Regions from separate parts of the Clostridium sp. HCS.1 genome, predicted to be linked through region 2. Evidence: predicted binding sites of a transcription regulator. Region 2 holds the regulator's gene; each other region holds the start of a gene.
What was found. Region 2 encodes Rex, which represses fermentation and respiration genes when NADH is low (regulators of the CRP and FNR family bind a similar motif). Its sites were predicted from a motif close to ATTGTTAANNNNTTAACAAT; they were not measured.

Region 1: a site for Rex is predicted at 2,044-2,063, ahead of ACFYH6_RS07675 (flavocytochrome c). Genes of this name have one in related genera too.
Region 3: a site for Rex is predicted at 1,293-1,312, ahead of ACFYH6_RS16015 (acetyl-CoA C-acetyltransferase). Genes of this name have one in related genera too.
Region 4: a site for Rex is predicted at 1,389-1,408, ahead of hypB (hydrogenase nickel incorporation protein HypB). Genes of this name have one in related genera too.

Annotation. Positions count from the first base shown of each region.
Region 1 covers NZ_CP170704.1:1,603,994-1,607,213, forward strand. The annotation lists gene ACFYH6_RS07665 (ATP-binding protein) at 1-1,320, shown strand, start outside; gene ACFYH6_RS07670 (response regulator) at 1,320-2,000, shown strand; gene ACFYH6_RS07675 (flavocytochrome c) at 2,111-3,220, shown strand, end outside.
Region 2 covers NZ_CP170704.1:480,151-483,370, reverse strand. The annotation lists gene ACFYH6_RS02375 (acyl-CoA dehydrogenase) at 1-204, opposite strand, end outside; gene ACFYH6_RS02370 (short-chain-enoyl-CoA hydratase) at 293-1,075, opposite strand; gene ACFYH6_RS02365 (redox-sensing transcriptional repressor Rex) at 1,269-1,910, opposite strand; gene ACFYH6_RS02360 (heavy metal translocating P-type ATPase) at 2,442-3,220, opposite strand, start outside.
Region 3 covers NZ_CP170704.1:3,340,506-3,343,725, reverse strand. The annotation lists gene wecB (non-hydrolyzing UDP-N-acetylglucosamine 2-epimerase) at 78-1,229, shown strand; gene ACFYH6_RS16015 (acetyl-CoA C-acetyltransferase) at 1,343-2,524, shown strand; gene ACFYH6_RS16010 (ATP synthase subunit I) at 2,991-3,220, shown strand, end outside.
Region 4 covers NZ_CP170704.1:1,928,854-1,932,073, forward strand. The annotation lists gene ACFYH6_RS09225 (YoaK family protein) at 1-525, shown strand, start outside; gene ACFYH6_RS09230 (FadR/GntR family transcriptional regulator) at 527-1,234, opposite strand; gene hypB (hydrogenase nickel incorporation protein HypB) at 1,558-2,229, shown strand; partial or broken gene ACFYH6_RS09240 (FAD-dependent oxidoreductase) at 2,257-3,220, shown strand, end outside.

The DNA.
Region 1 (3,220 bases), 1.1 Mb from region 2:
ACAGAAAGAGTAAGACTTAAAACAGGGTTATTATTTATAACAGTTATGAATAATGAAGGAATAAGATACTCACATCCAATTCCAGATAATATAGGTAGAAAATTTTTAGGAGGAGATGAAAAACTAGTATTGACTGAAGGGGAAACCTATGTTTCGGAAGGTGAAGGTCACTTAGGAAAATCTGTGAGAGGCTTTACACCGGTTTATAAAGATGGTGTACAAGTTGGAGCAGTAGCAGTAGGAGTTTTAAAGAGAGATATAAGAAGCGAAGTGGTAGAATTTTTTAATGGTTTAATACCTGTGTTTATGGGAGTTTTAATTATTATTATATTTTTAGCTAAGAAATTAGCAAAAAATATAAAATCAGATATTTATGGATTAGAACCAGAAGAAATAGCAAATGAGCTTAGGGAAAAGGAGTCTATTATTAATAACATTGAAGAAGGACTTATTGCTGTAAATAATTTAGGGGAAATAACTGTAATTAATAGTAAAGCTTATGAAATATTAAAGCTCCATTCTAATAAAATTATTGATGATAAGATAAAGAGCTTGTTAAATGAAGTTATGTATAGAAGAAGTAGAATTTTCAATGAAGAAATTAGACTTAATAATAATGTGATAATTATGGCAAATTTTTACAGCATTATTGGTGAATATGGGAAAATAGTAGGAGCAATAGCTAGTTTTCAGGATTTCACAAAAGTTCATAATATGGCTGCAGAGTTAACTGGTGTAAAGGAATTAACTTGGAATTTAAGAGCTCAAAATCATGAGTTTATGAATAAATTACATACAATTGCTGGTTTAATTCAATTAGATGAAAGCGATAAGGCTTTAGAATATATTTTTGAAACAACCGAGAATAGAGGAGCAATAACTGATTCTTTGAAGAAGATAAGAGAAGCATCAATACAAGGTTTAATCTTTTCAAAATATAATAAAGCCGATGAACTTAAGATAAAGTTTGAAGTAGATGAAAACTCAAATTTAAAAGAAATACCTAAAAATATTGTGATACAAGATGTGTTGACTATTGTAGGAAACTTGTTAGAAAATTCTATAGAAGAATTGAAGGGAAGAGATGATGGATATATATACATAGGTATCTTCCAAGAGGAAAAAATAAACATTATAGTAAAAAATAATGGAAATAAAATTGATGATAAACTAAAAGAAAAAATATTTTTAAGGGGATTTAGCACAAAAGGAAGTTTTAGAGGATTAGGATTGTATAATGTGAATAGTATAATAAATTCATTAAATGGAGATTTGAAATTAACATCAGATGAATTGACAATATGGGAGGTAAAGATTTAATGAATATAATTAATGTTTTTATTGTGGAAGATGACCCAATGGTTAAAGAAATTAACAAAAGATTTTTAGAAAAAATAGGTAGTTTTAAGGTGATAGATGATGCCAGTTCTATAAAAGAAGCTAAAATTAAATTAAGAAAGTGTAAGGCTAATTTAGTATTATTAGATGTGTTTTTACCTGATGGTAAAGGCATAGAGTTGTTGAAATGGATTAGATTAGAAGAAATAAATTTAGATACAATATTAATTACAGCAGATAAGTGTAAAGCCTCTGTAGATGATGCTTTTAAATATGGAGCTATAGATTATTTAATAAAACCATTCAAATTTGAAAGGTTTAAAGAATCATTAATTAATTATAAGAATAGGTTTTTAGAGTTAAATAATGTTGAAGATATAAATCAAGAACATATAGATCAATATATAGTAAATATAAATGTAGAACAAGAAGAAAAAGAACTTTGTAAGGGATTAAATATAAAAACTTATAATAAGATAATAGAATTTATGAAATTAAAAAAAAATGATAAGTTAACAGCTGAAGAAATAGCTAATGGATGTGGACTTGCAAGAGTTACAGCAAGAAGATACTTAGAAAAAATGGTAGAAGAAAGCAAAGTTGAAATGTATCAGGAGTATGGGAAAATAGGAAGGCCAACTAATTATTATAAAGTAAAATAAAAAGACCAAAAAGACCAAAATAAACAATAAGACCACAATATTGATTGATTATTAATTAACAAATATACTAAAGCTGTAAAAAAACTAAAAAACAAGGGGAGAAATACTAAATGAAAAAGAAAGCTTTAGCATTAGTAATGTCAGCTTTAATTTTAGTTCCTACAGCATTAGTTGGGTGTGGTTCTAAGAAAGAAACTGCTGATATAGTTATTATAGGAGCAGGTGGAGCAGGACTATCAGCAGCTGTACAAGCTAAACAAGAAGGCGTAGAAAATGTAATTCTTTTAGAAAAAATGCCTATGGTAGGTGGTAACACTAATAGAGCTACTGGTGGGTTAAATGCAGCAGAAACAGAGCAACAAAAAAACAAGAACATAGAAGATTCTATAGAAACAATGTATAATGACACTATGAAGGGTGGATATAATAAAAATAACCCTGAATTAGTAGAAAAATTAACAAATGAAGCAAAGGATTCAGTAGCATGGTTAACTGAACTTGGAGCTGACCTTTCAGATGTAGGTAAGATGGCTGGATCAACAAATTACAGAACACATAGACCTACTGGTGGTGCAGCAGTAGGTGCTCACTTAGTTGATACTTTAAAGACAGCGGCTGAAAATGAAAAAGTAGATTTAAGACTTTGGAACGAAGCTAAGGAAATAATACTAGATAAAGATGGTAATGTTTCAGGAATAAAGGCAACTAATAAAGAAGGTAAAGAATATACTATTAACACAAAAGCAGTAGTTATAGCTGCTGGAGGATTCTCAGCTAATCAAGAAATGGTTGTTAGCTACAAAGAAGAATTAAAAGGATTTGCTACTACTAATCACAGCGGAGCTACTGGAGATGGAATAGTTTTAGCAGAAAAACTTGGAGCAGATTTAGTTGATATTGAAGAAATTCAAACTCATCCAACAGTTGTTCCAGAAAAAGCTGTAATGGTTACTGAAGCTGTAAGAGGAAATGGTGCTATCCTTATTAATAAAGATGGTAAGAGATTTACTAATGAATTATTAACTAGAGATGTAGTTTCCAAAGCAATATTAGAACAAAAGGATGGAGTTGCTTATCTTTTCTTTGATGAAGGATTAAGAAAGAGCTTAAAGGCTACTGAAGAATACTTCAATATGGGATTAGTAACAGAAGCAGATTCAGTAGAAGAATTAGCAGAAAAATTATCAATAGATAAAGATACTATGGTAGAAAGTATAAAT
Region 2 (3,220 bases):
TGAAAGAGTATCTCCACCAGCTCCACCATATTCTTTTGAAAATGGAATTCCCATCATTCCGATTTTAGCCATTTTTTCAACATTTTCCATAGGGAATCTTTCTGTTTCATCAATTTCAGCAGCTATTGGTTTAACTTCCTTCAAAGCGAATTCTCTAACCATTTTTTTTACTAGTTCTTGTTCCTTAGTCAATTGAAAATTCATTAAATATACCTCCTTGATATTGTACCCTTTTCCTTAAAATAAGTTGTGTTTAAATTTAGAACTATTTTTTATATTTTTTTTATTCTGACTATTTATTAGAAAAATTTTTAGCTCTCTTATCAATGAAAGCTGTCATTCCTTCTTTTTGATCTTCAGTTGCGAAACATTTTCCAAAATCCTCTGCTTCAATTTCAATTGCAGTATCTATATCTACTTGCATACCTCTGTTTATAGCATCTTTGCATAACTTAACAGCTATAGGAGCATTAGCCATAATTGTATTTGCCATCGCTTTAGCTTCTTCCATTAAGCTTTCTAGAGGTACAACTTTATTTACTAAACCAATTCTTAAAGCTTCATCTGCTTTAACCATTGCACATGTGTAAATAAGCTCTTTTGCTTTTCCTTCTCCAACTAATCTTGGCAACCTTTGTGTTCCACCAAATCCTGGTGTTATTCCAAGTCCTGCTTCTGGTTGAGCAAATCTTGCCTTTTCTGAAGCTATTCTAATATCACAAGCCATAGCTAATTCGCATCCGCCACCAAGTGCAAATCCTGAAATAGCTGCAATAACAGGCTTGTCTAGTTTTTCTAATCTTCTGAAAACTTTATTTCCTAAAAGGCCAAAGTTTTTTCCTTCTTCTTCTGAAAGGTCCTTCATTTCTGAAATATCTGCACCAGCTACGAAGGCTTTTTCTCCAGCACCTGTTAAGATAACAGAATATATGTTACTGTCTTGTTCTAAATCTTCTAAAACCGCATCTAAATCTTTTAATGTGTCTGAATTTAGAGCATTTAAAGCTTTAGGTCTATTAATAGTTACAATTGCTAAGTGTTCTTCTTTTTCAAGAATTAAATTTTTCAATTCCATTCAAAGTCCTCCTTCTAAACTATATATACGATATTTTTGAATACTTATAATATATATTTCCCCCCAGAAATATTGTTATAAGATTAACAATATACCCAAAAAATAATTGAAGCTTAAGCTTCAATTATAATTATAAACTTATAAAATTTCTTTTTCAATAGTATTTGTGAAATAAGACAAATTAATAATGTAATCACTTACATTGTTCTTTATCATTTAATAAGTATATAAGTGTTAATAAACTCTCAGACAAATGTACATTTTCTACTATTACTTCATCTGGAACTGATAAATCAACAGGTGCAAAGTTCCATATTCCTGTAACTCCATTTTCAACTAGTATATCACTTACCTTTTGTGCATTTATTCTAGGTACACATATAATACCAATATCTATAGAATTTTCTAATAAGTAGTTTTTCAAAACATCAATATCTTGGATTTCTATATCTCTTATTCTAATTCCTATTAACTTTGGATTTGCATCAAATATTCCTACAATATTTAAACCACTTTGTGCAAATCTACTATAGTTTGCAATTGCCTGCCCTATATTACCTGCTCCAACGATTATAGCATTATATTCTTTATTTAAACCTAATATAATGCTAATTTGGTTATAAAGATCCTTAACATTATACCCATATCCTTGTTGACCAAAGTCTCCAAAACAATTTAAATCTTGTCTAATTTGTGATGCAGTAAAACCAATTTTTTCACCTAATTCTTTTGAAGATATTCTATCTACATCATTTCTTAGTAATTCTTGTAAATATCTATGATACTTTGGCAGTCTCTTAATTACTGCCATTGAAATATTTTTTTTCTTCTCCATATTATTTCTCCTATTTTTATTTTTTTTATTTAAAGCACGATTTTTCATATATATTAATTATTTTAACACTTTTATTTGTATTTTAAAACAATTTAAGTTATCTATTTAACAAGGCATCTCAAATATATTATTATCTTTATAATTTATTTTTATTTGTCAAAAGGAAATATCTTTAATTATATTAAATAAATGCACAAAAAATTAGACTTATGTATAACGTAGCAGATGCGTTATACATAAGTCTTAACTTTACAAAATTAAACTGTGTAAACAAAAGTAATCTTGTATGCTTCCCTTATGCCTGAATGTTCTCAACTCAAATAATTATATTTAATTTGATGAAATTTGTCAATAAAAAAAGAAAAAATATAATGCTAGCTACGACCTCGCAAGCTCCAAGTCGCCCTAGCATTATATTGTTTTCTTTTAATACTGAAGGAAATAATTCCTCATTTCATTTCGGAATTATAAAAAATATTTATAACGTAAACCTTCTACTTATAATTAAAGATTTATATATTTATCTCCTATTTATTTTAAGCATCTTGTGGAGTTTATTACTGCAAGAACTGTAACTCCAACATCTGCAAATACTGCTTCCCACATAGTAGCTATTCCAAAGGCTCCTAAAATTAAAACTAATACTTTTATTCCTAATGCAAATATTATATTTTGCCATAAGATTTTGTTAGTTTTTCTAGCAACTTTTATTGCTGAAACTAAAGCTTCTGGGTTGTCATTCATAAGAACTACATCTGCTGCTTCAATGGCTGCATCTGAACCTATGCCTCCCATAGCAACACCGATATCTGCTCTTGCTAATACTGGAGCATCATTTATTCCATCACCTACGAATATTACTTTTCCTTGAGATTTATTACCATTAATTATCTCTTCTACTTTATCTACCTTATCACCTGGTAATAACTCTGCATATACCTTATCTACACCAACTATTCCTGATACTTTTTCAGCCACTGTATTATTATCACCAGTTAGCATTACAGTTTGTGTAACTCCTATTTCTTTTAATGCTTTTATTGCATCTTTAGAACCTTCTTTGATTTCATCAGAAATAACTATATTTCCTTTATATTCATTATTAATAGCTATATGAACTATAGTTCCAATTGTATCAACATTTTCATACTTAATATTGAATTTCTCCATTAGTTTATAGTTACCAACTAATATTTCTTTTCCTTCTAATAGAGTTTTTACTCCATGTCCAGAAATTTCTTCGTAATTAACTAATTCTTTTGAATCTACTTCTTTTCCGTATTCCTTAATTATAGATTGTGCAATTGGAT
Region 3 (3,220 bases), 920 kb from region 2:
GTGTATAATGAAATTAGATGTATAAGATAATAAATATATAATTATTAATATGTACAATATATTGGGAGGAACCTTAAATGGAAAAGAAAAAAATAATAACGATATTTGGAACAAGGCCTGAAGCAATAAAAATGGCTCCTTTAGTAAAAGAACTTGAAAAAAGAGAAGGAATTGAATCTAAAGTTTGTGTTACAGCTCAACATAGAGAAATGTTAGATCAGGTTTTGGAATTATTTGATATAACACCAGATTTTGACTTAAATATAATGAAAAGTAAACAAACATTAACTGGAATAACTAACAAAGTATTAGAAGGATTAGAGGAAGTCTTTACTAAAGAAAAACCAGATATGATATTAGTCCATGGTGATACAACAACTACTTTTTCAGGAGCTTTAGCAGCTTTTTATCAACAAATAAAAGTAGGTCATGTAGAAGCTGGGCTTAGAACTTTTGATAAGTATTTTCCTTTCCCAGAAGAAATGAATAGAAAACTTACAGGGTCTCTAGCAGATTTACATTTTGCCCCTACAAAAGGCTCCAAAGCAAATCTTTTAAGAGAAGGTGTTAAAGAAAGTGATGTATTTATAACTGGAAATACTGTTATAGATGCTATGAGTCATACTGTTAAAGAAAACTATAAATTTGAAAATGAATTATTAAATAAAATAGATTTTGAAAATAAAAAAGTAATTATGATAACTGCTCACAGAAGAGAAAACTGGGGAGAAGGAATAGAAAATATATGTGATGCCTTAAATAAAATAGTTGAAGAAAATAAAGATGTTGAATTAGTATATTTAGTACATCTTAACCCAGTTGTAAAAGATGTAGTTACAAAGAAGTTAGGAAATAAAGAGAGAATACATTTACTTTCTCCATTAGATACTAATGAAACTCATAATTTAATGAATAAGTGCTTTATGGTAATGACTGATTCTGGTGGATTACAAGAGGAAGCCCCTCACTTAGGAAAACCAGTTCTTGTATTAAGAGACGTTACAGAAAGACCAGAAGCAGTAGAATATGGAACAGTAAAATTAGTTGGAACAGATATAGAAAAGATAGTAAGTGAAGCTAATTCCTTAATAAGAGATGAAAATCAATACTTAAAAATGAGTAAAGCAGCTAATCCATATGGGGATGGTTATGCATCAAAAAGAATTGTAGATATTATAGAAAACTATTTTGGAATAAGCAATATAGAGATTGAAGAGTTTATTAGATAAGTAAAAAATAAAATAATTAAAATAATTGGGTTGAATAAAAGGGACAAAGTGGTATAATTTAATTGTGTTAATTGTTTGACAATTCATAAGATTAAATTAAAGGAGATGTGAATATGAGGGAAGTTGTAATTGCGAGTGCTGTGAGAACTCCAGTCGGTTCATTTGGTGGTTCATTAAAGGATGTTTCAGCAGTGGATTTAGGAGCCTTAGTTATAAAAGAAGCTGTAAATAGAGCAGGAATAAAAGGTGAATTAGTTGAAGAAGTTTTGATGGGCAATGTAATACAAGCTGGTCTTGGACAAAATATAGCTAGACAAGCAACTATTAAGGCTGGACTACCTGTAGAAGTTCCTGCCATGACAATTAATATGGTTTGTGGTTCAGGACTTAGAACTGTTTCATTAGCAGCTCAAATGATTAAAGCCGGTGATGCTGATATTATTATTGCTGGAGGAGCAGAAAATATGTCTCAAGCTCCATACTTATTAAAGACATCCAGATGGGGTCAAAGAATGGGCGATGGAAAAATGGTAGATGCAATGCTTAATGATGCATTAATGGATGCATTTAATAACTACCATATGGGTGTTACTGCAGAGAATATCGCTAAACAATGGAATTTAAGCAGAGAAGAACAAGATGAGTTTGCATTAAATTCTCAATTAAAGGCGGAAGCTGCTATTAAAGCTGGAAAGTTTAAAGAAGAAATAGTTCCAGTTGTTATTCCACAAAGAAAAGGAGAACCAAAGGTATTTGATACCGATGAATTCCCAAGATTTGGTTCAAAGATAGAAGGTTTAGCTAAATTAAAACCTGCATTTATAAAAGATGGTACTGTTACAGCTGGTAATGCATCAGGTATTAATGATGGGGCAGCAGCATTTGTTGTTATGAGTGCAGAAAAAGCAAAAGAATTAGGAATAACTCCATTAGCTAAGATTGTATCTTATGGTCAAAAGGGATTAGATCCTGCAATTATGGGATATGGACCATTCCACGCTACAAAGAAGGCATTAGAAGTAGCAAACTTAAAGGTAGAAGACCTAGATTTAATAGAAGCAAATGAAGCTTTTGCATCTCAAAGTTTAGCTGTTGCAAAAGATTTAAACTTTAATATGGATAAGGTTAATGTAAATGGAGGAGCTATTGCATTAGGTCATCCAGTTGGAGCATCAGGTGCAAGAATATTAGTTACATTACTTCATGAAATGCAAAAAAGAGATGCTAAAAAAGGTTTAGCAACTTTATGTATAGGTGGAGGAATGGGAACTGCGCTTATAGTTGAAAGAGAATAGATTTATTTAAATGTAAATGCCCTCGAATAATCGAGGGCATTTTAAATTTTATGAATTATATAATTTGTTTTAGAGAATAATAAAAATAAATATAAAATAAAAATGAATAAACTATTAATGAATTATGCATTTGTCAAATAAAAAAATAAATTTTAATAATATAAACAATGTATTTTTTTATAAAATCAAGCAAAAATAAAATTAATAAAAAAATATGAAAATGTTATCAAAAGGAGAGTAAAAAATAAAATTTTGAATAAATTTTCAGAAAAATGAATGGAGAGGACAAATTTAAGCTATATTTAAAGATAATAGGAAAAAAAATGAATTTACTTAAGCAAATCAGATATAAATTCTTATAATAATGTAAAATCAAGTAATAATCTGTTAAATAAACTTATTTAAGGTTTTCATTAATTATTTTAGAGTAATATAATAACAAGAGTTAGTTGGGAGTGAAGATAAAATGAGTAGAGAAATGAAAAATACTATTTCGAATATGATAAAGTATGATTTAATAGCTGGTTTCATTTTTGTACTTATATTATCTCTATTCTTTAATTTAAAAGTGGCTCTTATATTTTTTCTTGGGTTAATGATTTCTTTAATTAACACATCCGTTAATGGACTAGTTATTGAATATTCCTTGTTAAAGGATAAAAAGATATTATTACCACTAAGTTATGTATTTAGAAT
Region 4 (3,220 bases), 1.4 Mb from region 2:
TATTATCTTATTCCTATTACAGCCTATCTTATGGGGGCAATTATGTCAGAACTTTTACCTAATCCAATTAAGAAAATAGGCTTATTCCGTTGGGATACATATTTAATAGGCTTTGAATTAATAGTTTTATTAATTATAGGATTTATTCCATTAACAGTAACAGATAAGGTGGTACAAGTAGCTATAAACTTTATTTGCTCTATGCAATATAATACTTTCCGCCAAGCACAAGGAATACCAATGTCAACTACTTTTTGTACAAATCATTTAAGACAAATTGGAATTTCTATTGCAAAGTATTTAAGAAAGGGAGATAAATCTTTACTTAAAAAGGGTAAAACACATACCTTAATGCTTTCAAGTTTTATTATGGGCGCTATTATTTTAGCAGCTGCTTGTAATATATTGAAAGAAAAGGCAATATGGATTGCTATGATACCATTATTCATAAATCTTTGCATATTGGTGTATGCAGATCTTATACAAGAACGCCATCTATTAGAAAGAACTCCTTTAGGACATTAAATTAATAATATATTTGCCTTTTACCACTTATAGTATCATTAATATTTATAGTTAAACATTCTATAGCCTTTTTGGTATCTCTTTTTTCTATGTAATCACATAAAATAGATGTATTATTTATTAATGAATCTATACCATATAATATACAGAAGCGTTCCCATAAAGATAAAATAGGAGCCTTAAAAGAGTGGAAAATTAAAGGTATAAGAGTATTTCCTGAAAGAAAAGCCAATTCATGTTGGAATTGAAATGCTAACTTAGATGCAGTTTCAACAGAATCTGTTTCTTTCATTTTACTTACATACCCTTTTAAGGTTTCAATTTCTTCTTTTTTAATTATTGGAATACATAGTTCTACAGCTAAACTATCTAAGGCTATACGAAGTTCAAGAATAGAACGTATTTCAGCATCTCTTAACCTTCCACCATTATATTTCATAATAGAAATTAAAGTTTCCATAGTTCCATTTCTACGATAATCAGCTACAAAAGCACCAACTCTTGGTTTTATATTTAGAAAACCTTTCCTAGATAATTCTACAATTCCAGCATTAACAACAGCTCTACTTACTTGCATAGACTTAGCAAGGTCTCTTTCTGAAGGAAGTTTTTCACCAATCTGAAGTTTTCCAGATAAAATCATAGTTTCTAGTTCTTTAATAAATAAATCTTTTAATGTTGGAGAATTTAATTTTGAAAATTCTATCATAAAATACACCTCTCTAAGCTGAATCTGGTTCAACCAAATACCAATTAATAATCTACTTCAATAATATTCCAAAATAAATAAAAAGTAAATAATTTAAATATTATTATAAACATATATTAGTATTATAGGAATATATTGACTTTAAATCAACAATCATGTTAAAATTTTATCAAGATTATTAATCTGGTCATACCAGATTTGAGTCTTCAATATTTATATTATATAAAGAGTATTTCATAGAAGTAATTTAAGAGAGAAAATCCTTTAATAATACAACAAAAAGTTCAAATTATATATTCTTTATAATTAGGAGGGATAAATTAATGGAGAATTTTAAGATTCTCGAAATTAAACAAAGTGTTTTTGAAAACAACGATCATGAAGCTAACTTACTTAGGGAAGAACTTAAGAAAAAGAAAGTATTTTTGCTAAATCTAATGTCATCACCAGGTTCAGGGAAAACAACAACTCTTACAAGAACAATTAATACTTTAAAAAATGAAATGAAAATAGGTGTTATGGAAGCAGATATTGACTCAGATGTTGATGCTCATACTATTTCTAAAACAGGAGCAAAAGTTATTCAATTGCATACAGGAGGAATGTGTCATCTTGATGCAGATATGACAAAGCAAGGCTTAGAAGCTTTAGAAACAAATGATATTGATTTTGCTATTTTAGAGAATGTAGGTAATTTGGTATGTCCAGCAGAATTTGATACTGGAGCATCAAAAAATGCAATGATTTTAAGTATTCCTGAAGGAGATGATAAGCCATTAAAATATCCATTAATGTTTTCCATTTGCGATGTTTTATTAATTAATAAAATTGATGTTATTAATTATTTTGACTTTAATTTGGAAACCTGCATTAAGCGTGTAAAAAAATTAAATCCTAATATAAAAATCATTCCTATATCTGCAAGAACAGGAGAAGGTATTGAGGAGTTTGCAGAATGGCTTAGGAAAGAAATTAAAGAATGGAATGAAAATTAATTTTATTATTAAATTAGGGGGAGAATAATGGTAAAAGAAAAGGTATTGGATCTTGCAAATCATATTAGTAGGAAAAAAACTGGTTCAAAAAATGAAATAAAGGCAGAGGATCCAGAATATTTAATTTTAGAGCCTGTTGTTACAGAAGAAATGGCAGAGGTAGCCTTATGTATGAAAATAAGAACAAAATATACCGCAGAAGAACTTGCTCCTTTATGCGATAAATCTATAGATGAAACTGCAAAGCTACTATGGGATTTAGCAGTGGCAGGTGTATGTTTTGTAAATACTATTAATGGAGTTGATACCTATTGGTATGACACTTGGGTTCCAGGAATTATGGAAATGATGGTTAACAACAAAGAAAACGTTAATAAATATCCTCAAATTGCGGAAGCTTTTGAAGCCTATGGAAGAGTAAGAGGACCAAAGAGTACAGGAGCATTTCCAGTAGGTGTAGGATTAATGCGTGTTATACCTATAGAAAAAGCCATTGATGGAGAAACTAGAAGAGCTTCTTACGAATAAGTTTCTAAGTACCTTAATGAAAACGATATTTTCACAGTTTCTGATTGTTCCTGTCGTACAGCAAGAAAAGTAATGGGAGAAGGCTGCGGCCATTTAGCAGAAGACATGTGTATTCAAATGGGACATGCAGCAGAATACTATATTCGTACTGGAAGAGGAAGACAAATTACTAGAGAAGAAGCCTTTGAAATAATTAAAAGAGCAGAAGAAAATGGGTTAATGCATCAAATACCAAATCTTGATGGTTCAGGAAAAACTCATGCAATATGTAATTGTTGCGGTTGCTCTTGCCTTGCATTAAGATCTGCATCAATGTTTAAAAATGTTGATATGGTACGTTCAAATTATGTTTCACAAGTTGATAAAGAAAAATGTGTTGCCTGTGGAGAGTGTGTTGTAAATTGTCCAGTTAATGCATTAAAATTAGGACAAAAATTATGTTCAGTAAAACCACTACCAAAAG